DNA from 2 places in the Terribacillus sp. JSM ZJ617 genome. Region 2 is predicted to be linked to the other one. Evidence: predicted binding sites of a transcription regulator. Region 2 holds the regulator's gene; the other holds the start of a gene.
What was found. Region 2 encodes LexA, which represses DNA repair genes until DNA is damaged. Its sites were predicted from a motif close to CGAACATATGTTCG; they were not measured.

Region 1 (11,367 bases), on a different contig from region 2:
CGATAGCCGGCTGCCACAGCTCCCGATGATACAAGCAATACCTCATAGCCATTGTCTTTCAGCTTCACGAGCTGCTCCACTAGTTTCTCCAGCTTCTTACGGCTGATTTCTCCATGCAGGCTGGTCAATGAACTGCTTCCGATCTTGACGACAATACGTTTCGGTTTTGTTGCTTGAATAGAAATAATAACGTCCTCCAGTTTTCATTTTTTCACTATCATGCATTAGCGTGTCAAAAGCTGTTTTTTAAGCTCTTCACTGATTTCATTGGATCGTTCCGCTGCAGAAAGAATCGCTTTTGTCATCGCTTCTCCCGCTCCAGCATCATTAAGTGCATCAAGTCCGGCTGCAGTTGTTCCATTCGGAGAGGTTACATTCTTCCGCAGAATAGCCGGCTCTTCTTCTGTTTCCTCTAGCATTCTGGCTGCTCCAAGCATAGTTTGCGTTCCGATCTTTCTTGCTGTATCTCGGTCAAAGCCTGCAGCTACACCTGTTTCCTCGAAATGCTCCATCAGCTTATAGAAATAGGCAGGTCCGCTTCCAGCCATTCCTGTAAAGACATCCATCTGTTCCTCCGCAATGACAAAAGCCTCGCCAAATGTCTTTACCAGCTCTGTGACAAGTGTAAGCTGTTCGACGGATACATGTGTTCCAGGTGCAATAGCCGTAGCCGATTCACCTATGGTACTGGAAGTGTTAGGCATAATACGAACAACGGGTTGGTTCTCTGGCAGATAATGCTCGATTTGTTCATTCTGGATGCCTGCAGCTACCGATATAATTAGCTGTCCTTCTTGAACCTTATCTTGCAGATCGATTAATGAAGCAGTTAGATCCTTCGGTTTCATCGCGAGTATGATAATATCCATACTGCTCCAATCCACCTCAGCCTGAGGAATTCCGGTAATAGCATAGCGCTCCTGCAGCTCACAGAGACGCTCCGAATTTGTTCGATTCGTCACATATATCTGCTCGTGATGCATGCTATCTGACCCATTCATTCCTGCAATCATTCCTTCTGCCATCGATCCTGCTCCGACATACAAAATCCGTTTGTTAGTTAAGATACCTAATCGCTCCTTTTGAGAAAATTTTTCGTTCCCTGTTAACAGTTATCTATGCTAACACTATAGGACTCCATGTCAAGGAATGCCACATCACAAAAGCCTGTCCTATCAGCGTTTCAGCCCCATGCACAACAGAATGGAAACGCTTTACAAATTTATCAATGTTATGTTCAAGGAATGGTCATAATAACCTGCATTTCCCTACTTGTATGGGCGTGAAAATTGTCCTAAGCTTAGGCTTGTACTACTTTGCCTATTATTACATTTAAATATAGAAGAAAAGGAGTTGTCCTATATGGAGGCACAAAAGGAGCCGTCGGTGTCGAAGCAGAAACAACAGAAACGTCGGTCACTTTACCAGTCTGTCTGGCGCTGGCATTTCTATGCAGGTCTTATAATTATGCCATTCCTCATCATTCTGGCTATCACAGGCGGTGTTTATCTATTTAAACCTCAAATCGAAGCAGCCCTTTACAAGGACTATTATGAAGTCACTCCGCAAACTACTGTCACAACGCCATCCGAGCAAATCAATACAGTGGAAGCTGTGAATCCGAATGCAGCAGTGACGTCGTATCGTCCAAGTGACAGTCCAGACCGTTCTGCTGAGGTAGGTATTACAGAAGACGGGAAAGCTTATACCGTTTACGTCGACCCTTATGAAAATGTCATACTCGGTAAATTAGAAGACTCTTTCAAGCTCGTTAACGTATTTGAAAAAATTCATGGCGAGCTGCTGATGGGTACTTTCGGGGATCGTATTGTCGAGTGGGCAGCTTGCTGGGCGCTGATTTTGATCATTACTGGCGTTTACCTGGGCTCGCCTAAAATGAAAGGGAAATCAAAAATCTTTGGTGTTCTCATTCCGCGCTTGAACAAAGGGAAAAAACTACGGGCACGTGACTTGCACGTAGTGCCTGCATTCTGGATTTCGTTAGGTCTGCTATTTCTGATTCTTACAGGACTGCCTTGGTCAGGATTATGGGGAAACAATTTCCAAACGATTACCACTAATGCAGGTGTCGGCTATCCACCTTCTGTGTGGGTTGGTGATGCTCCTGCTTCTGATGTGAAAACAAAAGAAATCGCTGATGTGCCTTGGTCAGCTGAGAACTTGCCAGTCCCAATTTCTACAAATCAGCAATACACACAGCTTTCTGTTGATGATGTTGTGTCGATAGCCGAAGATGAAGGTGTAAAACCTGGCTATAATATCATGATTCCGCAAACGCAGGATGGTGTATTCACTTTATCTGCTTTCCCGCCGCATGCCCGTGATGAAGTGACGATGCACATTGATCAGTATACTGGTGCTGTTTTGGCAGATTACCGCTATGATAATTACCATACACTTGGAAAAGTAATTGCCTATGGTATTACCATTCATAAAGGAACGGAATTCGGTATCTGGAATCAGATTATCGGGTTGCTTGTTTTGATTGGCATTGTAGGTATTGCTGTGAGCGGCTTCATCCTATGGCTCTCCCGGAAACCGGAAGGTAAGCTTGGCTCACCGAAAGCACCGTCTGACAAAGTCATGAAAGGCGTTATCGTACTGATTATCATTCTTGGCATCATCTTCCCGCTTGTCGGAATCTCGATTATCGTCGTCTGGCTGTTTGATCGGTTTGTCATTCCGAGGGTGCCTGCACTGAAGAGGTTCTTTAATGCGTAAGAAAGGAGAAAAGCAGATGCGACTATTTAAAATTACGCCGTTGTTACTGACATTCTTTCTCCTTGCTGCATGCTCTGCCGATCCTGAAGCAGCTGACCACTATGCGAAACGGGAAGAAGTGAACGTGATCATTGAAGCTCCTGAATCCATCGAAGCAGATTCTGCTCCGAAAATAGGTGTAAAGCTGTCACATGATGGGAAAGCACTTGAACAGGAAGCAACCGTCAACTTCCTTGTATGGAAAGATGAGAACAAAGCAGATGCAGAAACAATTCCTGCCTCATTGGATACAGACGGAACCTATCATCTGGAATATAACTTCCCATCTGATGGCGTATATTTTGTTAAAGCAGATGTAAAGGTCGATAATATCCATTTGATGCCGACGAAGCAGATTCGCGTTGGAGAATTGACACAAGAAGAGATAGAAAAGATACAACAGGAACAAGAACAGAAAAAACAGGATGATAGCGGAAGCCACCATCATCATTAATAGGAAAAAGCCGTATTTCTTCCAGAATACGGCTTTTTAAATTGGAAATTTCTGTTACGATAGAACTGTAGATTATCCTTATGATGAAATGGTGACATGCATGCAAAAACTGCGAATATATCTGGAAAAATTTGATTATCTCTATTTCTCGCTTATCATACTGCTCGGACTTGCAAGCCTAGTCAGTTTATATCAAGTACAACTCTTGCAAGGAGAATATTTTGTTCTGCAGCAGGTTGTCTGGTATGTAATTGGTTTAGGCGGCTGTTTTGTCGTGTCTTATTTTCTTGATCTCGATATACTGAAGCGTTTATCACTTTTTGTTTATCTTTTTTTCCTGCTGTTATTAGTAGGTATCTTGATTGCACCCTCCAGCATCTCCAAAGAAATCAATGAAGCATACGGCTGGTATACAATCGGCGGCTTTTCATTCCAGCCTGCTGAATCGATGAAAATCGGATTGATTCTTTATCTGGCACAAGTGATCAGTAAAGGGACGGATAGCTCTCCTGCATTAAAGGAGGAAATACTGCTTGTCGGCAAACTGACAGTTATCACATTAATCCCTGTTGCTGTCGTCATGCAATTTCCGGACTTCGGTAATGCAATGGTTTATCTTGCTATTTACGGGGCGATGCTGCTTGTTTCCCGCGTCCGGATAAAAACGATACTGCTTATCTTCTCTGTTCCATTAACGATTGTACTTGCCTTAACCATTACATACTTCTTTGCGACTGATTTCTTCCTCGATCGGATACTCGGCATGCTGCCAAGCTATCAGGCAAGCCGTTTCTATGGCTGGCTGCAGCCAGAAAAATATACGATTTCCGGCTATCAGCTGAATCAATCGATCATGGCGATTGGATCTGGTAATATGAGTGGCTACGAACATCTGCCACATGTGCCATACGCCTATTCAGATTTGATTTTCGCAGTCATAGGCGGCGTTTTCGGCTTTGTCGGGACAAGTCTTGTACTGCTGCTTTACTTTATGCTCATTTATAAAATCGTCATGATTTCCCAGCGCTATCATGATTCATTCGGAACCTTGATTGGCGCAGGAATCGCTGGGTTCCTGACATTTCAGATATTCCAAAATGTCGGTATGAGTATCGGACTGATGCCCGTTACGGGACTTGGTTTGCCGCTTATCAGCTATGGAGGAAGTGCCCTCGTCATTACACTCGCATCTCTTGGATTGATCCTCAATATGCGTGTGAATACGATGACGTTTATGTTTGGAAACAAATAGCGTTTACTTCTGCAAACATGTGCGGTATATTATATCGTAATTACTACTATTAAGGTGAGTGCATGCAGCATAAAAACTACTTAGCGCTGGCCCTGCCGCTGACCCTGTCAACGATTACGACGCCATTGCTGGGTGTTGTTGATACAGCCGTTGTCGGCCAGCTTTCCAATGCTTCTTATATTGGCGGGGTCGCCATCGGTACGATCATATTCAATACGATGTACTGGCTTTTCGGATTCCTGCGGGTAAGCACATCCGGGTTTGCCGCTCAGGCATCTGCCAGTCTCGATAAAGAAGAACATGTAATGGCGTTAATGCGTCCTTTCCTGGTCGCTTTTATTGTCGGCCTGCTATTCGTTCTTATACAGCAGCCGATCCTGCACTATTCCTTCTCCTTCCTAGGAGCGAGTGATGCCGTGAATAGCAGCGCTTCGGCTTACTTCTCTATCCGGATTTGGGGTGCGCCATTTGCGCTTGCCAACTATGTCATCCTTGGCTGGCTGATCGGCATGTCCTATATCAAAGCAACACTTGTTCTGCAGATAAGCACGAATATGCTGAATATCATTCTTTGTATTCTTTCTGTTCATGTGTGGGATTTGGGAGTGGCAGGTGTAGGTGCTTCTACGCTGATTGCCGAGATTTTCTCTTGTGTATTCGGCATTGTCCTGCTGCGCAAATATGCCGGCAGCATCCATTCATACAGGTCTTGCGACGCGCAGTCGATCCTAAACCGATGTGGCGAATGATGAAGGTCAACCGAGATTTATTCATTCGGACGATATGTTTACTAATTGTTTTTAACCTGTTTACAGCAAAAGGTGCTGCGTTTGGGGAAGATATGCTGGCAGCCAATGCCATCCTGATTCAGATTCACTATATGATGGCGTATTTCTTTGATGGCTTTGCTAATGCGTCCAGCATTGTGGCCGGTCGGGCTCTTGGGGAACGCAATGAAAAACTCTTTTCGCAGTCTCTGCGTCTATCTTTGCAATGGGGGCTTGGTATCGGGGTGACGCTTGCGCTTCTGTTTTTTGCTGGCCAGAAGTGGATCTATCCTTTGTTCTCCGATCAGCAGCACATTATCGAGCTGACTGGATCCTATGCCAACTGGCTTGTTCTATTTCCGATCGCCGCCAGCCTTGGCCTTGTCTATTATGGCGTTTTCACTGGCGTAACGGAAGTACGCTTTGTCCGCAACTCCATGATTCTTGCTGTCCTGCTTTACTTAGCGGCTCTTTATGCCCTGCAGCCACTCGGCAATCACGGACTATGGATCGCCTTCCTGCTCTTCAGTCTCGGTCGGTCCGTCTTCCTTATCATGTATGTACCAAAGCTGCGCCGGCTGTTTCAGCAGACGGCAGCAGCTTGACTCAGGCTTGATGGCCCCCGATTTTCGCACTGCGTTCAATTGTCATTCCGGCAGCTGTATGGCTGCTGGCACGCAGAATGGCGGTCGTACCGAAACGTGCCCGAATCTGATCCATCGTCCGACTCAGATCCTTCTGCTTGCTCTTGTCCTCGAACAAGCTGAGCTGGGTCGCTTCTTCATCGTATAAATTGGTCAGGGAGACAGACACTCGTCTGACTTCGTGGCCTTTTTGGTAGTGCTCATGAAATAGTTCGAGGCAGAGCTTATACATATCCGTCGTCAGATTCGAAGGGCTCGTAAAGGAACGGGACCGACTGAAGCCGCCGCCATGCTGACTGGCATATCCAACGGCCAGATGGACTGTATTGCCTTCCTTCCTGTCCCGTCTTGCCCGTCTGCAGGCCTCCTCGCACAGCTCCAAGATGATGGTCGGAATCTCTTCGCCACGGTAATTACGCAGCAGTGTAATGCCGTGTCCGTAGCTTTTCTGCTCCTGTTTGACGAAATCACCGAGCACCTCGCTCTCATCGATTCCCCATGCATGCCAGTATAATTGCTCACCCATCACACCATACCGTTTCTTGAGATGCTCCAAAGAAGTGTGAGCAAGATGCCCAAGCGTGACAATACCCATCCGATTCAAATTCCGCTGCATTCGTCGTCCAATCCCCCAAACATCCTGTATCGGGACCGGCCACAATAAGCGCGGCACATCCTGATAATGGCAAACGGCAATACCAGAGGTCTGTTTCTTTGCATGAATATCCATCACGACCTTGGCCAGGAACTTGTTATCTCCGATTCCAATGGCCGCCGTAACACCGAATTGCTCCAGGATATCCGCCTGCAGCTTGGCCGCTGTCTCCTCTGCAGTTCCATGCAGCTTCTCCGTGCCATCAAGTGTCACCCAGAATTCGTCGACAGAATAAACATGGATTGCTTCCATTGGCACATACTCATGCACTAGCTCGGTAATTGCCACCGAAACCTCCAAGTAATCCTTCATATGTGCTTCCGCAATGACGAGTTCCGGATCTTCCGGCAGCTCGAAATAACGGCTCACATTGCTGACGCCATGCTTCTTCTTCAGCGCAGGACTGGCAGCTAGCACGATACTACCCGGCCGCTTCGTATCCCCGACCACTGCAAGCAGTGTCGTCATCGGATCAAGGCCGCGTTTCACGCATTCCACACTCGCATAGAAGCTCCGCATATCCACACACAATACCTCATGCTGCTGAAATCCGCTATAATCCATCTTTACCACCTCCAAAGGGAACAAATGTTCTCACTTTAGATTACCCGATTCGAGGCAGTTATAGTAGCTGTAATTTTTGGATAGGGAGGAAAAATGAAAAAAGACTGCTCTAAACAAACAATTTTATTCTTCTATTTGGTAATACAGTTATATAAAGGATACCAATTAGTTGTCAGAGGAGTTCATTATCAGGATTTGGTTGATTTTCAATATATAGTAGGAATCTTAATACAGCACAGCTTCCTTATGATTTGGTTCTAGAGAGACATATTAAATGGTTTTCCTAGCTATATTTATTAGTCAGCTGGGTGCTATATATTCAATGAAAGAGGATCAAAAAGACCAAGCAGCGCATTAACGGTTCTGCTAATAAATGAACTGCGTCCCAAGTAACCCTCAACTTTTGGGACGCAAAGAAGAAACCGGTATTTTTCTAGGTTCAACAATTCCACACTACTCTTATCAAATAAAGAAATGTTGCAGCGTCGTACGGATACCGGCTGCGTAAGGTGTTCCGCATACCTGACTATGCTTCTGTTTCGCCTCCTCTGTTGCATTAGCAACAAGGAAACCATTTCCTGCATATCGCAGCATTTCAAGGTCATTTCCACTGTCTCCAAAAGCATAGATCTGCGATGGTTCCACCATGCAATGGTTTGCCAAGAACTGAACGGCCGCTCGTTTTCCAGTCCTTAACGGAATGAAATCCACATCATATGCCCCGTCTGGATCTCCTGCCAGTGGATTGCATGCGTTCACATTCAAACCTACCTTAGCTGCAGCGGCTGCCTGCCTTATACGATGCATTACCTCGGCCAAATCATCTTCATTAGGAAAGTAATAATAGTTCTTTTTGTACGAGCTCTGCCCATGCATCGTCTGTGGCTGTAATGCTATCCCATCCAAAGAGAGCATATGAATCAAATCCTCTACAAGCTGATTGAATTCTTCTTGAACAGGTAAATGCTTTTTCCAATCGTATATCTCCTTTAGTTCTCCACCAGCTGTTAGTTGGTACAGTTCGGTTCCCAGATTAGCTGCAATGAAATGGGGCATATAAGTCAGACGTGCACGCTCCATTTTAGCCGCCAGGGAATTACAATCACTTCCGGTAACCCATGCAATCTTCACATGATACTGTCTGGAAATCCCATTTAGATAAAGCTCCATCGCATGCAAATCCTCCAGCTGCCCTTTCTCACAAGCATGAGGAAAATAAGTCTCATCAAAATCAAAACAAATAAGTGCCTTTGTGCTGTCGGTACTAGCAAAGCATTTTTTCACACTCATTATTCAACCACCTCCCTTCCTACCATAAGAGATGGGAACGTTCCCAGGTCAACAAGAAAACAGGTATGCTATGATAAAGCTACATTCAATGTCCAAGGAGCTGGTTGAATGCCTACTATAAACGACATCGCAAAGAAATGCGGTGTTTCCAAAAGTACTGTCTCTCGCGTATTAAATGGGCATCCATATGTATCTGAACAGAAGCGGCAAGAGATCCTTTCTGCTATCGAGGAATCCGGATTTACCCCGAATAGCTTGGCTGTTCAATTTCGTAAGCGAAAAACCTCTGCCATAGGTATTCTCACACCTCAAGTCGATCATCCTTATTTCGCAGCACTGGTGCAATCATTATCGAATGCCTGTACAGCAAAAGGATGGAAACCCGTTATCTTTCAGACATTCGGTGATAAGAAACGTGAACTGGATGTATTCGCCAAGCTGAAACAGCGTGAACTGGACGCTATAATCGCAACTTCATCCGCACTGGAAGCTCACCTTTTAGCCCGTTGCTTAGAAAACGGTCCAATACTTATTTGTAATGAGAAATATGAAATTGACACAACTGTATGCAGTCTAGATGAAGAGAGTGCCGCCTATAAATTGACCATGCATATGCTGCAAACAGGTAAGAAGCGACTCTTATTCTGCCTTGACCACACTTCCCCATCCCAAGAAGCTAGATATAAAGGTTTTCTAAATGCCTTAGGTGCGAGAAATCTAAAGGAAGGCGGGAAACGCATAGAAGGAATGGTATCAATTGAGGATGGTATTCGTTTGGGTACTGATTTATTTCATGATAAACAATTGCTCATAGATGGCATATTTGCAGGAAGTGACTTCGTTGCCGCTGGGATTCTGCATGCTGCCAAGCAGCATCAAATCGCTGTGCCAGAAAATTGCGCAGTTACCGGGTTTGATAACCATCCTATCTCTCAGATTACCGATCCTCCGCTGACCACCTATGATAATGAGATAGAGGCCATGGCACGAAAGACTGCAGAACAATTAGATATGCAGCTATCTGGTAACATTAATGTACCCAAGCTATTTCAATGGCAAGGATATCTTGTACCGAGGCATTCCACGTAAAAAAGACCCGTGCTCTCTGCACGGGTCATCTTTTTATGCTTCTATCTTTTTAAAGAACTGTGGCAAATGCTCTTTGTGAGCCTCCAACATTTCATCCATTATCTTCTTCGCTATCTCATCAGAAGGTACAAGCGGGTTGATTGTCATCGCAAGCAAAGCAGTGTTGTAATCACCTGTTACAGCTGCCTCAGCTCCAACACGCTCGAATGACTTGATTTGCTGAACAAGTCCGCGCACTGGTACTGGAAGGTCACCAATGCCAATCGGTTTTGGACCATCTTTGGTAATGACACAGTTGATTTCGATAGCGGAATCGTTCGGAATGCTCTGGATAGCACCATTATTGATTGTGTTCACTGTCTGAATATCACGTTTGTCATTGTAGATGGAGTTGATCAGACTGCAAGCAGCATCACTGTAGTATGCACCGCCGCGTTTGGACAGCTGCTCAGGTTTCTCTGCAAGATTCGGATCTTTGTAAAGCTCGAACAAATCACGCTCAACGCCTTGCACGACCTCGGCACGCGTACCTTCGTTATCTGCTTCTTCAAGCTCCGCTTCAAGCATTTGCGAAGTCTTGTAGTAGTAACGGTGGTATGGACACGGGATAGCTTTCAGACCTTTGATGAAGCTAGGTTCCCAGTCAAGGTTTTTGATGTTTCTCATCGTCATCTCTTTTTTATCGGCGCTTGTCATTTTATCCAGCACGGTATCCGTAACATTTTCTCCGTCCAAGTATACATTCAAGCCAAATACCATGTGATTCAGACCAGCAAAGTCGATGTGCACACGATCTCCATCGGCACCAAGCAGCTCTGCTACTTGCATCTTCATCATGATCGGCACGTTACATAAGCCGACGACATTTTTGATATTAGAGTAGCGAAGCACTGCCTCCGTTACCATACCAGCTGGGTTTGTGAAGTTCACAAGCCATGCATTCGGGCAAAGCTCCTCCATGTCTTTACAAATATCAAGGATGACAGGAATAGTACGCAGACCTTTGAACAATCCGCCTGGTCCGTTCGTTTCCTGTCCGATTACATTATATTTCAATGGGATTCTTTCGTCTTTTGCCCGTGCGTCCAATAGTCCAACACGGAATTGTGTTGTAACAAAGTCTGCATCCTTCAAAGCTTCCCGGCGATCCAATGTCAAATGCACATCGATCGGCAAGCCTGCTTTTTCCACCATGCGCTTTGCCATATTTCCTACAATCTCAAGCTTTTCCTTCCCTGCTTCTACGTCCACGAGCCAAAGCTCTGTAATTGGCAATTCATCATAGCGTTTAATGAACCCTTCCACGATTTCCGGTGTGTAACTTGAACCTCCGCCGATTGTAACGATCTTCAATTTTCCCATGATCAGTGCCTCCTATATGGTTACATTTTTGATCTACAACCACAGCTTAAATGCTGGAATGCATCCCAGGTCAAGAACAAATTCGTAAGGAATTTGTAAACCGGTCGACCAAAGCTTACAAAACGTTCATTTTCCGCTAAAATAAAGGTAAGAAAGCGATTTCTAATGAGGTGAAGCACATGAGTAATATCAAACAGATTGCACAGATGGCTGGCGTTTCCCGCAGCACTGTTTCACGTGTCCTCAATCACCATCCCCATGTCCATGAAGATACTCGGCGCAAAGTCCAGCAAGTCATTGATGAACTAGACTATATTCAAAATAGCAATGCAGTACAGCTGAAAAAAGGCAGGACCAATACTATTGGTGTCGTATCGCCTTCCATCAGTCATTATTTTATGCAAATTGTTCAAGGTATCGCCGAAGCTGGCACCTCCTGCCAATATCAAACCTTACTTTACCAAACGAATGAAAAAGCCGATCAGGAATTGCAGGCATTGGAAATGCTG
Region 2 (11,367 bases):
GCGATTAATATTGGCTTGTTTACAGAGTTCAGTTATTTTTATCTGAGTTAAAGGCTTCTTTTTTAGTAGGTTCGTTAATGACAAGTGTATATTCTGTTTTGTTTTTAAAACACGCAAATCATTTTTATTCAAAGAAGAATCCCCTTTTATTGAACACTTTTTTAAAATTTGTACCATATTGTACAATCTGATTAATTCTGCTGATTGAACACAGTTACAAATATATAATATTATTTTATCGAACAAATGTACAATAACTAAGGGGGACTTGTATTATGAGATTAAAAGATAAAGTAGCAATCGTAACAGGTGCGGCTTCAGGAATGGGGAAAGCAATAGCAGAACTTTACGCAAAAGAAGGGGCACAAGTAGTTGTATCTGACTTTAACTTTGAAGGGGCGCAAGCAGTTGCAGAGGCTATAAAGGAGAAGGGCGGCGCGGCAATTGCTAACCGTACAAACGTCGCAGAGTCAGCGGATTTGGAGCGGTTATTTGCAGAAACGAAAGAAGCATTTGGTAAATTAGATATTTTGGTTAACAATGCGGGTATTATGGACGGGATGGAACCGGTAGGAGAGATTACGGATGAGAAGTGGGATCGCGTCTTTGCTGTGAACACCACTGGTGTCATGAGGGCAATGCGTATTGCTACAAATATCTTCTTGGAACAAGGTCATGGTGTAATCGTCAATAATATATCAGCAGGCGGTTTGCGAGGAGCGCGTGCAGGAGCAGCATATACAGCTTCCAAGCATGCAGTAACTGGATTGACGAAAAATACGGCATATATGTACGCACACTCTGGTATCCGGTGTAATGGTATAGCCCCGGGTGGGGTCGAGACAAACATAAGTGCATCTATGACGAGTATCTCGGAATTTGGAGCCGGGCGTCAAATGACTGGTAATGAAACAATGCCGCGTGTAGGGAAACCAGCTGAAATCGCTCAACTTGCTCTTTTCTTAGGTTCTGATGAGTCAAGCTTCGTCAATGGGCAGGTCATAGCAGCAGACGCAGGATGGACTGCATACTAATAGAAAGCAGAAGATGTATAACAAAACCTGAAACTATTTCAGGTTTTGTTATTTATTTTAAGATTTTAAATGCCCTTTGCGTTCTATCCATGACTAAATTCAGCCCCTTGGCGGGAATGGATCATTTCCATAAGAATCACGTTCCCGAATTCTTCCGTCTCGTCCGTGAATGAAGTGTTCGCCTTCAGTCCGCTTAGCTAGTTCTTTCCCATAATCCATTGCTTCTTTCTGCTTGACAAAACGGCCTGAAGCACGCTTTGCCCCTTCTTTCTTAACTTGCCAACTGCCATTCCCGTCTGGGTTAGTGTGATAGTTTGACATTATTCCACCTCCAATAATTGGCTCATAAGGTCTATACCACATAATTGCTATATTAATGCAAGTTAGTATGGTTCAAGCAGTTCTCTAAGTTGTCACTTATTTGTGAAATAATGTACAAACTTTTCAGGAGATTGAAAAACGATATGTGGAATAATAGAACCATAACAAGGAGGAGATCAAATGCCAAAACTACGTGTTACGTTATTTCATGAAATATTGGAACAGTTAGAAGCAGACCAACTCCAAGGAACGAAAGCAAGAGAATACCGATGCGCTGTAGGAACATGCATACCATACGATGTCGTACATCACGCAGAAGTGCTGCTGCAGGAAGGGTTCATTTTAGGTGTTGTAACAAACTCTAAGGACTATAGAGATGTTTTTATTGACGATATCTTAGTAAAAGGACATGAGCTGTTAGCTTTGATGGGTAACCGGCGAATTCTGGATGGTGCCAAGCAGCTACTTGGGGAGACATACGAAAAAGTGACACCAGGTATCCTTCTCGAAGCATTGAAACTGGCAATAATGAAAAGCACAAAAGAGGAGCTTGCCGTATAGGCAAGCTCCTTATTCATACAATGTGTGTTTAGCGTTCTTTAAGATAATAATCATCCATACTATGTTGTTCTCTGCGGTAGCTTCTGGTATATCCACATTTACACGAATCAGTGACACTATCAATCTTATGACGGCCTCGCAACTTGCAGACAAGCTTGTAAAACAGCTTCACGATACCACCCGCTTTCTAACTTTTGGTAATAGAATAATCTAATATACCCAAAAAGTATGTCGAAAGCAGGCAGAAACTGTGTAAATTCTATGAAAAAAAAACCGGCCGAAGCCGATTTTATTGGATGGAGCGATATAAGCCTATTACTTTCCCTAAAATGCTGACATTATCCAAAATGATAGGATCCATCGTACTGTTTTCCGGTTGCAGTCGTATCTGATTTTCTTCTTTGAAGAAACGTTTCACAGTAGCTTCATTGTCCTCGGTCATCGCCACAACAATTTCTCCGTTCTGAGCCGTTTGCTGCTGTTTGACGATTACCATGTCTCCGTCAAGAATACCAGCTTCAATCATACTTTCCCCAACAATGACCAGAACGAATATATTATCATCCGGACCTACTAAATGGCTAGGAACAGGTACATATTCTTCTATATTCTCCACTGCAGTAATTGGAATACCAGCTGTTACCTTTCCGATAACGGGAGCATAGTTTGCCTCACCGCGGGGAATATCTGTCTGATCATCACTATCCAATGATAATACCTCGATGGCACGCGGCTTTGTCGGGTCACGGCGGATAAGACCTTTCTTCTCTAAACGGGAAAGGTGGCCGTGAACGGTAGAGCTTGATGCCAAGCCGACTGCTTCGCCGATTTCCCTGACGGATGGCGGGTACCCTTTATCGAGTACCTGCTCCTTTATGTATGCTAGAATCGCTTCCTGTCTTTTCGATAGTTTTATCATGTATCGAACACCCCGTGCATATATTTTTATTACATAGAGTATACCATGATAGATTGCAATATACAAACATCCGTTCGAAAAAAAGCCTTGACTAGAACCTATGTTCGTATATAATGGAATTAACAAAGAGAACGCACGTTCTTAAAACACGGAGGGGTCTACCATGTTCAAAAAACTAGCGAAATCAGATCTATTCTATTATGTGCTTTTCGGCTTCACGCTTTTCTTCTTATACTTTACACTTATAATGAGCGTCTAATTAGTCGAACTGAGAGGGTACATCAATGAAAGCAGTCATCTATTGCAGAGTAAGTACAGAAAAGGACGAGCAGGCAAGCTCGATTGAGCGCCAGCGCGAGGAGCTCATCAGTCTTGCTGCGTCCTCCGACATAGAGGTCATCGATATCATCGAAGAAAAGCAGAGCGGTTATGACATCGAACGGCCGGGGATTTTTCGCATGCTGGATTTGTTCACAGCGCGTGAAGCAGACTGTCTCCTCATTCAGGATGAGACAAGGTTGGGGCGAGGCAATACAAAGATTGCTTTGTTCCATCATCTTCAAAAGCTGGAGGTCAAGGTTTATACACTTAGCCAGCATGGCGAATTCCAGCTTTCGGAATCGGATGGTATGGTGCTCCAAATCGTTGGTATAGTCGAGGAGTATCAGCGGAAGATCCATAATATGAAGATCAAGCGGGGTATGAGAAGGGCAATCGAGGCAGGATATAATCCAAGCAAGAATCTGAGCAATCAGCAGGCTGCACCGGGCAGAGAGCGGATTGATTTTCCGATTCAAGAAGTGATCAGGCTGCGAAATAACAAGCTTACTTTCCAGGAAATCAGCTCTGTTCTGCGAGGTATGGGCTTTCATGTATCAAAGGCGACCGTACATAGAAGGTACCAGGAATATCTTTCGCTTGAATCGGAAGACGCTAGCGGGTAACATAGTGTGTATCAACTTTAATGCTTAAAGGAGCATATACACATGTTAAGTAAAGACAAATTAGCACGCCTCAATGCGTTAGCAAATAAAGCAAAGGCAGAAGGACTCAGCCTTAGCGAACAGAAAGAGCAAAAGGAACTAAGACAGGAATATCTGGGAAATGTACGTTCTTCATTCAAAAACCAGTTCAAGTCGATGACAGTTATGGATCGTGAAGGCAATGACGTAACACCAGAAAAAGTAAAAAAATTACGTGAAGAGGAATAAGAAGGGATGGCTGACTCTATGTACAGCCTTTCCCTTCTTTTTCTATATATAAATCCTTGTTTATCGGAAGATTTTTGTATAGGATGAACAAGAGTACATAATTTGCTAGATGAAAGGGATGTTTACATGGTTCAGACTACAGAATTGCTTTCCATTAATACAATTCGTACGTTATCAATCGATGCAATCGAAGCAGCGAATTCCGGCCACCCAGGTATGCCGATGGGTGCAGCGCCGATGGCTTATACGCTTTTCACCGATTTCATGGCTCACAATCCGAAGAATTCCCATTGGTTCAACCGGGACCGTTTCGTATTGTCTGCTGGACATGGTTCCATGTTATTGTATTCCCTCTTGCATTTGTCTGGATACAAAGTATCCATTGATGATTTGAAATCCTTCCGCCAGTACGGATCACGTACACCAGGACATCCGGAAGTCCATCATACAGATGGTGTCGAAGCAACTACTGGTCCGCTTGGACAAGGTATCGCGATGGCTACTGGTATGGCGATGGCAGAGGCGCATCTTGCAGCGAAGTATAATAAAGAGGGCTTCCCTGTTGTAGATCACTACACATATGCAATTTGTGGTGATGGTGACTTAATGGAAGGTATTTCGCATGAAACAGCTTCACTTGCAGGCCACCTTGGCTTGGACAAGCTGATCGTGCTATATGATTCCAATGATATTTCTCTCGATGGTGATCTTCACCACAGCTTCTCTGAAAACGTAGAGGATCGCTTCAAAGCTTATGGCTGGCAAGTTATCCGCGTCGAAGAAGGCAGAAATGTAGATGCGATTCGTGAGGCAATCAAACAAGCAAAAGCGAATACAACACAGCCAACTTTGATCGAAGTGAAAACAGTTATTGGATATGGTTCTCCGAACAAATCAGCAAAAAGCGCTTCCCATGGTTCACCGCTAGGTGTTGATGAAGTGAAGCTTACGAAGGAATATTACAAGTGGGAGCATGAAGAATTCCACGTTCCGGAAGAGGTTTATGGTGATTTCGAAGAGAAAGTCATCAAAAAAGGCGCAGAAGCAGAAAAGGCTTGGAATGAGTTATTTGCTAAGTATGAGGAAGCGCACCCTGAGCTTGCAAAAGAACTGACTACTGCAATCAAAGGTGAATTGCCAGAAGGTTGGGCAGATACGCTTCCGACATATGAAGAGGGCAAAGACAAGACTGCCACTCGTTCTGCTTCTGGTAAAGTATTGAACGCAATCGCAGATGCAGTGCCTAGCTTGTTCGGCGGAAGTGCTGACCTTGCAGGTTCGAATAAAACATTGCTTGCAAAAGAAGAGAACTTCTCCAAAGCCAACTACAGCGGACGCAATATCTGGTTCGGTGTACGTGAATTCGCAATGGGTGCTGCACTGAACGGTATGGCACTTCATGGTGGATTGAAAGTGTACGGTGGTACTTTCTTCGTCTTCAGCGATTACTTGCGTCCAGCTATCCGTTTGTCTGCATTGATGGGAACACCTGTGACATACGTATTGACACATGATTCTATTGCAGTCGGAGAAGATGGTCCAACACATGAACCAATCGAACAGCTGCCATCCTTGCGCGCAATGCCTGGCTTGAGTGTTGTCCGTCCTGCAGACGGTAACGAAACACAGGCTGCATGGAGACTGGCGCTTGAATCTGATAAGGTTCCAACGGCGCTTGTTTTGACTCGTCAAGATCTTCCGACACTTCCATCCACGCAGCAAGCTGCGTATGAAGGCGTGAAGAAGGGTGCGTATGTTGTAAGCCCAGCCCAGAAGGAAACGGCTGATGTATTGCTTCTTGCAACTGGTTCAGAAGTTCAGTTGGCTGTACGTGCACAAGAAGCACTTCGTGAACAAAACATCGAGGCGTCAGTAGTCAGCATGCCTTCTTGGGATCGTTTCGAGCTTCAGGAGCAGTCCTACAAGGATAGCGTCCTTCCTCCAGCAGTGAAGAAACGTGTTGGTATCGAAATGGCTTCTCCGCTAGGCTGGGAAAGATATGTCGGTGATGAAGGCAAAGTAATCGGTATTAATACTTTCGGTGCCTCTGGCAACGGAGATAAATTGATTGAAGCATTCGGCTTTACTGTTGAGAATGTGATTGAAAAAGTGAAATCCATTTTGGATTAATAGAAAGACCGGCCGTAGATGTTGGCCGGTCTTTTTCTTTTATGACAAAATTCGAGTAAACCTTTTTAACTTCGTGTCCCTTTGCTACAAGTTCCGAGGGATTAAGCATTGATCCTAGCGTATACTATTCTTTCAAAGGAGAAGGAGGGACAAGCTTGTGAAAGAATACTTCGTCTATTGGGTGAAACACGAGATCTATTTCCGCTATTTTTATAAATCGGATATCCTCTATCGCTTTTTCCTCTCCAGTCAAGTGGAGAATACTGCATATGTGCAAGAGCAGCTGGATTATATCACTTATGATTTTCCTCCCGGAGCGTCACTTCAGCAAGCCCTTCTTCAGGATGATGGCGTCTATATCGAGACGGATCAGCACTATCTCCGAGTGGTATGCGATTCCTTGACGACGGCCGAAGAGACTGTCTTTTCAGAGCTCCGCCACTTTGATTCTTCCTTCTTTATTATAGAGCCAGCAGCCAACAATTGCGGCTGGATTGCGCCTATCATAAAAAATGACCTGCAATCACGGGTTCATCTATTGTATTCTTCCTTTTGATTGTCTATACTAGATTAGAGATATTTTGAAGGAGGAAGCCAATATGAGTCCGATCTGGGTCGTACTTATAGCACTGGCTGCATTGATTATCGGCGTTGCGCTTGGATTTTTCATCGCCAGAAGATACATGATGAACTATCTTAAGAAAAACCCGCCAATTAATGAACAGATGCTTCGTACAATGATGATGCAAATGGGTCAAAAACCATCACAAAAGAAAATCAACCAAATGATGCGCGCAATGAATAACCAACAAGGTAAATAAGCAATTATTTCTATATAGCTTTGACGTTTTAAGTTGGCGATTTGGCATTGCAAACAAGGGATTTGATTGCTGGTAATAGTTAATTGAATCCAGGAACCACTTTTTCTGCTAAGAGATTTAGCAGGAAAAGTGGTTTTTTGATTTGTTCAAATCCTGTTTTATATGGTTATGTTAAATAATATATTTAACGCGGACCAGGAGGAGCAGTTGAAAAATCATAAGTTTTTAATATACATTTCTTGATAACACTAACTGAAGGGGAGTGGTAAAGAGATGCGATCCATCGATTATGATTGGCTTGAAGAAAGAACCATTATAATGGCTTTAACAGGCAGCTATGCTTATGGAACGAATACGGAAGACTCGGATAAAGACTACAAAGGTATCTGCATTCCGCCAGTAAATTACTTCTTAGGATTGGAATCATTCAACGAATATAACAGCAGCGGCGGCAAGAATTTCAAAAATACGAAAGACGATGTAGATATCAATATTATTCATATTACAAAGTTCGTTAAGGACGCAATGATAGGTGTACCAAATAACATAGAAATCTTGTTTTTGAACAAAGATCAGTACTTAAAAATAACAGAACCAGGGCAGCAGCTAATTGATAACCGGCATCTATTCCTTTCTAAAGCAATCCAAAAGAAGTTCGGGGGGTATGCTAATTCTCAAATTCAGAAGTTAAAACAAAGAAATGTCAGCAGATCAGGCAGACAGGACTTGATAGACCTTTATGGATATGACACGAAGTTCTTTATGCATAGCGTCAGGTTATTGACAAGTGCTATTGAGATATTAGAGACAGGCGATTTTAGCACATTTAGACCAAATCGCAGCTTCTTGCTCGACTGTAGGAAGGGTGCATACACTTTTGGTGAAGCTGTAGAGCTTATAGAGCTACTAGACAATGATCTTAAGAGAGCAGCTGAGCATTCCACACTTCCTGAGAAGCCGGATTATCATGCGATTAATCAGCTTTTGATTCGTATCAATTCGGCTGCAATTGGTAAATAAATCCTAGCATTAATTAAGATAGAATCAAGATGCCGAATGTAATGACCACAAGGTAAGATAATATTTACATATACTTTGCATACTTCAAAATGCGATTTAGCATTTCATGAAAACGTGCTGTCATCCTCCTTTTAATGAAGACCAAAGGTATGAAATGTATGAATCTGGCAACACTCTTAATGCAGACAAATAGGTTTGAATCTGCAGCGATAATGGTATTTGATTAAAAAAGGAGTGATAAGAAATGAAACATGTGAAAGCACTTGTGATCAAATTCATCATGATTTTAGCTGTTTTATGGATTGTTTTCACCCTTATGTTCGATACGGAATTCAGCGATACGCTACTGATGAGTGTCGTTTTGACAATTGCGGCATATGTGATTGGTGACTTACTCATTTTAAGCAGAGCTGGTGACCGAAGTAAGCCTGACGGTGATTTTACAAAGCGGAACGCAATTGCGACAGTTAGTGACGCAATATTGACTTTCATCGTTCTTTGGCTGTTAGGGGAAGCTTTATTGAATCCTGATGATAATGTTGTGATGGCATCTCTGATCTCCGCGGTCGTAATTGGTATCGGAGAATGGTTCTTCCATCGCTATGTTAATAATCATGTGATCGAGGATCATAATGCCCAAACTGTTGGGATGTCCTGAACTGTGCTATAGTGGAGAATAACTAAAGAAAGGAATCCCTTTTGGGGATTCCTTTTGCTTATAAGTTTTTAACAGGAGGAATTCGTATGGAGGTAACAATACTGCTGGCTGTAACGGCTGGGTTCCTTTCCTTTCTTTCACCATGTGTACTTCCTCTTTATCCGGCATTTCTTTCTTATCTGACTGGTGTCATTCCAGGTTCACCTGATAAAAGAACATATAAAAACGGATGGCTTCTGCATACAGTCTTCTTCCTGATTGGCTTTTCAACAATCTTTTTACTGCTTGGGTACAGCGCATTAGCGTTATCTGAATGGCTTTTTACATACCAATCCTATATACGAGTCATCGGAGGAATCATGCTGATTCTGCTTGGTGCAGTGCAGATAGGGCTGCTAGGAGGAAGGTGGCAGTCATCCAAAACCTTGCTGCGTTTTAAAAACAGGCCGCCTGGATATGCTGGTTCGTTCCTGATCGGACTTTCCTTCGCAATGGGATGGACACCTTGTACAGGCCCTATACTTGCAGGAATCATGACAAGCGCTGCCTTGCAGCCGTTCGGGGCTGTCCCTCTTATGGCAGCTTATGTACTGGGCTTCAGCATTCCTTTCTTCATTTGGGGGTTCTTCGGATCTCGACTGCAACGATTAAGAAGAACCGGAAAAATACTGCATGAAATAAGTGGATATTTCCTGATTCTCATAGGCATTCTGCTTTTATTCGATCTAACGACAAAGATTACTTCCTATCTAGCCAGTTTTTTCTCTTTTTACGGTTTTTAAATCGTGAAAAAAAGAGAGAAGTAGTTTAAAATATGTAGGGAAAGGGTGTCGAATGTGGAATTTTCGCCGAATAATCTTATTTTCAAAACAACAACCGTGCTCATATCTTTTTTGTTGCTCGGATTTTCGGTCTATCTGTTCTTTGCAGGCCATAATTCTCCGGGTGGAGGATTCATTGGAGGACTTGGGACTGCTGCTGCTTTAGTGCTCATGTATATGGCATATGGCTTCAAGACAGTCAGCAAGATCTTGCCGATCAACTATCGTGTTTTGACAGTAACAGGTGTGCTTATCGCCATCCTGACTAGTGCAGGGTCATTCCTATTTGGACAGCCATTCCTGAGCCATACGTTTACATATATCCACTTGCCTGTTTTAGGCGAGCTGGAATTGGCTACAGCGACGTTTTTTGATCTAGGGGTATATCTTACTGTTGTTGGTATAGCTCTGACGATCATCCTGTCAATCGCACAAGATCGTTCAAGCAGTGAGGAGAATGCAAGTGGCAAAGATACTAATAGTAGATGATGCAAAATTCATGCGGAAAACATTGCGTGGCCTGCTTATCGAAAACAATTATGAAATCGCCGGAGAAGCAGCAGATGGACACGAGGCTGTGTCTCAATATCTGAAAACAGAGCCTGATATCGTCTTTATGGATATTACAATGCCGCATATGGATGGGCTTGCAGCTTTAAAAGAGATTATCACACAGGATCCAAATGCAAAGGTGATCATGTGTTCTGCCATGGGGCAGCAGCGCATTGTCATGCAAGCGATCGAGCTTGGCGCGAAGGACTTCATTACGAAGCCTTTTGAGGATACGAGGGTTATAGAGACGGTTGAACGCATTCTCAATTAAAGAAATGTAAATTGAAAGAAGGTAAGGGTATGACATTACCTGTTATCATCAGTACCATCCTGGTTGCATGTATGGGCCTTGCAGTTGCAATGGTCCGGATGCGGGCAGCTGCAAGACCGGTAACGGCGAAGAAAATCATCCTGCCGCCGTTATTCATGAGCACCGGTGCACTAATGTTTCTTTTCCCGGTGTTTCGTGTGCCGTGGTGGGAGGTCTGGTTCTCGCTTGGAGCCGGAATCATTTTCTCCAGTCTTTTAATTTTGACTTCCAATTTTGAAGTGAGGGATGAGAAGATATTTCTGAAGCCTTCGAAAGCATTCGCGGTAATCATAGTCGGACTCGTATTTGTTCGGGTATTGTTGAAGGTCGCGATTGGCCAGACAATTGAAATCGGAGAAATGGGTGGGGTGTTTTTCCTGCTGGCGTTCGGTATGATCGTCTCTTGGCGGATTGCGATGCTTTGGAAGTACAAACGGCTCGAAAGACGCTTACAAATCACCTGATGGTTGGCGAAAGACTTTCTTCCAGTAAGAAGGTCTTTTTTCATATATTTGTTTTGTCTATACAAGTTTTAGGAAAATCGTGGTATGGACGTTTTGTTTTTTCTATAATTGTAGTAACATACTTATCAAAAGGACTATACATACATAGATGCACGAATAAGGTCACATAAAAGGGGGCGAAGGAGCTTGAACGAAGACGACTATAAGACAGAGAAAAAGAAAGAAGCGGCTTCATTTAATCCGACAGGCTTTGATCCACATTCTTTGGCTGAACTTCCCGCACCGATGCTGCAATGGATCGATCAAAACGGATTTGATATAGTTTTCGTCTGTGACTACGAAGGAATGATTCACTATACTTCTTCGTCGATTACAAGGCTGCTTGGCTATTTGCCGGAAGAAGTGGTCGGTACATCTTCTTTAGCATATTTGGATTCATGTGACGTGCCTGTCCTGCGGAATAGGTTCGAGACGACAACAGAATGGCCGCAGAGGTTTCATCTGACTGTACTGGATAATCGCGGCAAGCATATTTGGATGGAAGC

Region 1: ACH6C1_RS00495 (DNA polymerase IV) is a predicted target of LexA. The motif match lies at 7,135-7,148, and genes of this name have one in related genera.

Annotation. Positions count from the first base shown of each region.
Region 1 covers NZ_JBISEQ010000001.1:99,204-110,570, reverse strand. The annotation lists gene proB (glutamate 5-kinase) at 1-179, opposite strand, end outside; gene proC (pyrroline-5-carboxylate reductase) at 225-1,112, opposite strand; gene ACH6C1_RS00515 (PepSY-associated TM helix domain-containing protein) at 1,363-2,742, shown strand; gene ACH6C1_RS00510 (FixH family protein) at 2,759-3,235, shown strand; gene ACH6C1_RS00505 (FtsW/RodA/SpoVE family cell cycle protein) at 3,336-4,487, shown strand; partial or broken gene ACH6C1_RS00500 (MATE family efflux transporter) at 4,550-5,859, shown strand; gene ACH6C1_RS00495 (DNA polymerase IV) at 5,861-7,117, opposite strand; gene ACH6C1_RS00490 (HAD-IIB family hydrolase) at 7,580-8,407, opposite strand; gene ACH6C1_RS00485 (LacI family DNA-binding transcriptional regulator) at 8,516-9,496, shown strand; gene ACH6C1_RS00480 (6-phospho-beta-glucosidase) at 9,530-10,858, opposite strand; gene ACH6C1_RS00475 (LacI family DNA-binding transcriptional regulator) at 11,038-11,367, shown strand, end outside.
Region 2 covers NZ_JBISEQ010000002.1:290,944-302,310, forward strand. The annotation lists gene ACH6C1_RS07705 (TetR/AcrR family transcriptional regulator) at 1-132, opposite strand, end outside; gene ACH6C1_RS07710 (SDR family oxidoreductase) at 276-1,034, shown strand; gene ACH6C1_RS07715 (DUF2188 domain-containing protein) at 1,134-1,355, opposite strand; gene ACH6C1_RS07720 (hypothetical protein) at 1,536-1,916, shown strand; gene lexA (transcriptional repressor LexA) at 2,206-2,835, opposite strand; gene ACH6C1_RS07730 (YneB family resolvase-like protein) at 3,120-3,779, shown strand; gene ACH6C1_RS07735 (DUF896 domain-containing protein) at 3,822-4,046, shown strand; gene tkt (transketolase) at 4,173-6,176, shown strand; gene sirA (sporulation inhibitor of replication protein SirA) at 6,334-6,732, shown strand; gene ACH6C1_RS07750 (YneF family protein) at 6,776-6,997, shown strand; gene ACH6C1_RS07755 (nucleotidyltransferase domain-containing protein) at 7,271-8,017, shown strand; gene ACH6C1_RS07760 (YndM family protein) at 8,262-8,675, shown strand; gene ACH6C1_RS07765 (cytochrome c biogenesis CcdA family protein) at 8,762-9,457, shown strand; gene ACH6C1_RS07770 (Na(+)/H(+) antiporter subunit B) at 9,512-9,985, shown strand; gene ACH6C1_RS07775 (response regulator) at 9,960-10,319, shown strand; gene ACH6C1_RS07780 (CcdC family protein) at 10,349-10,822, shown strand; gene ACH6C1_RS07785 (ATP-binding protein) at 11,009-11,367, shown strand, end outside.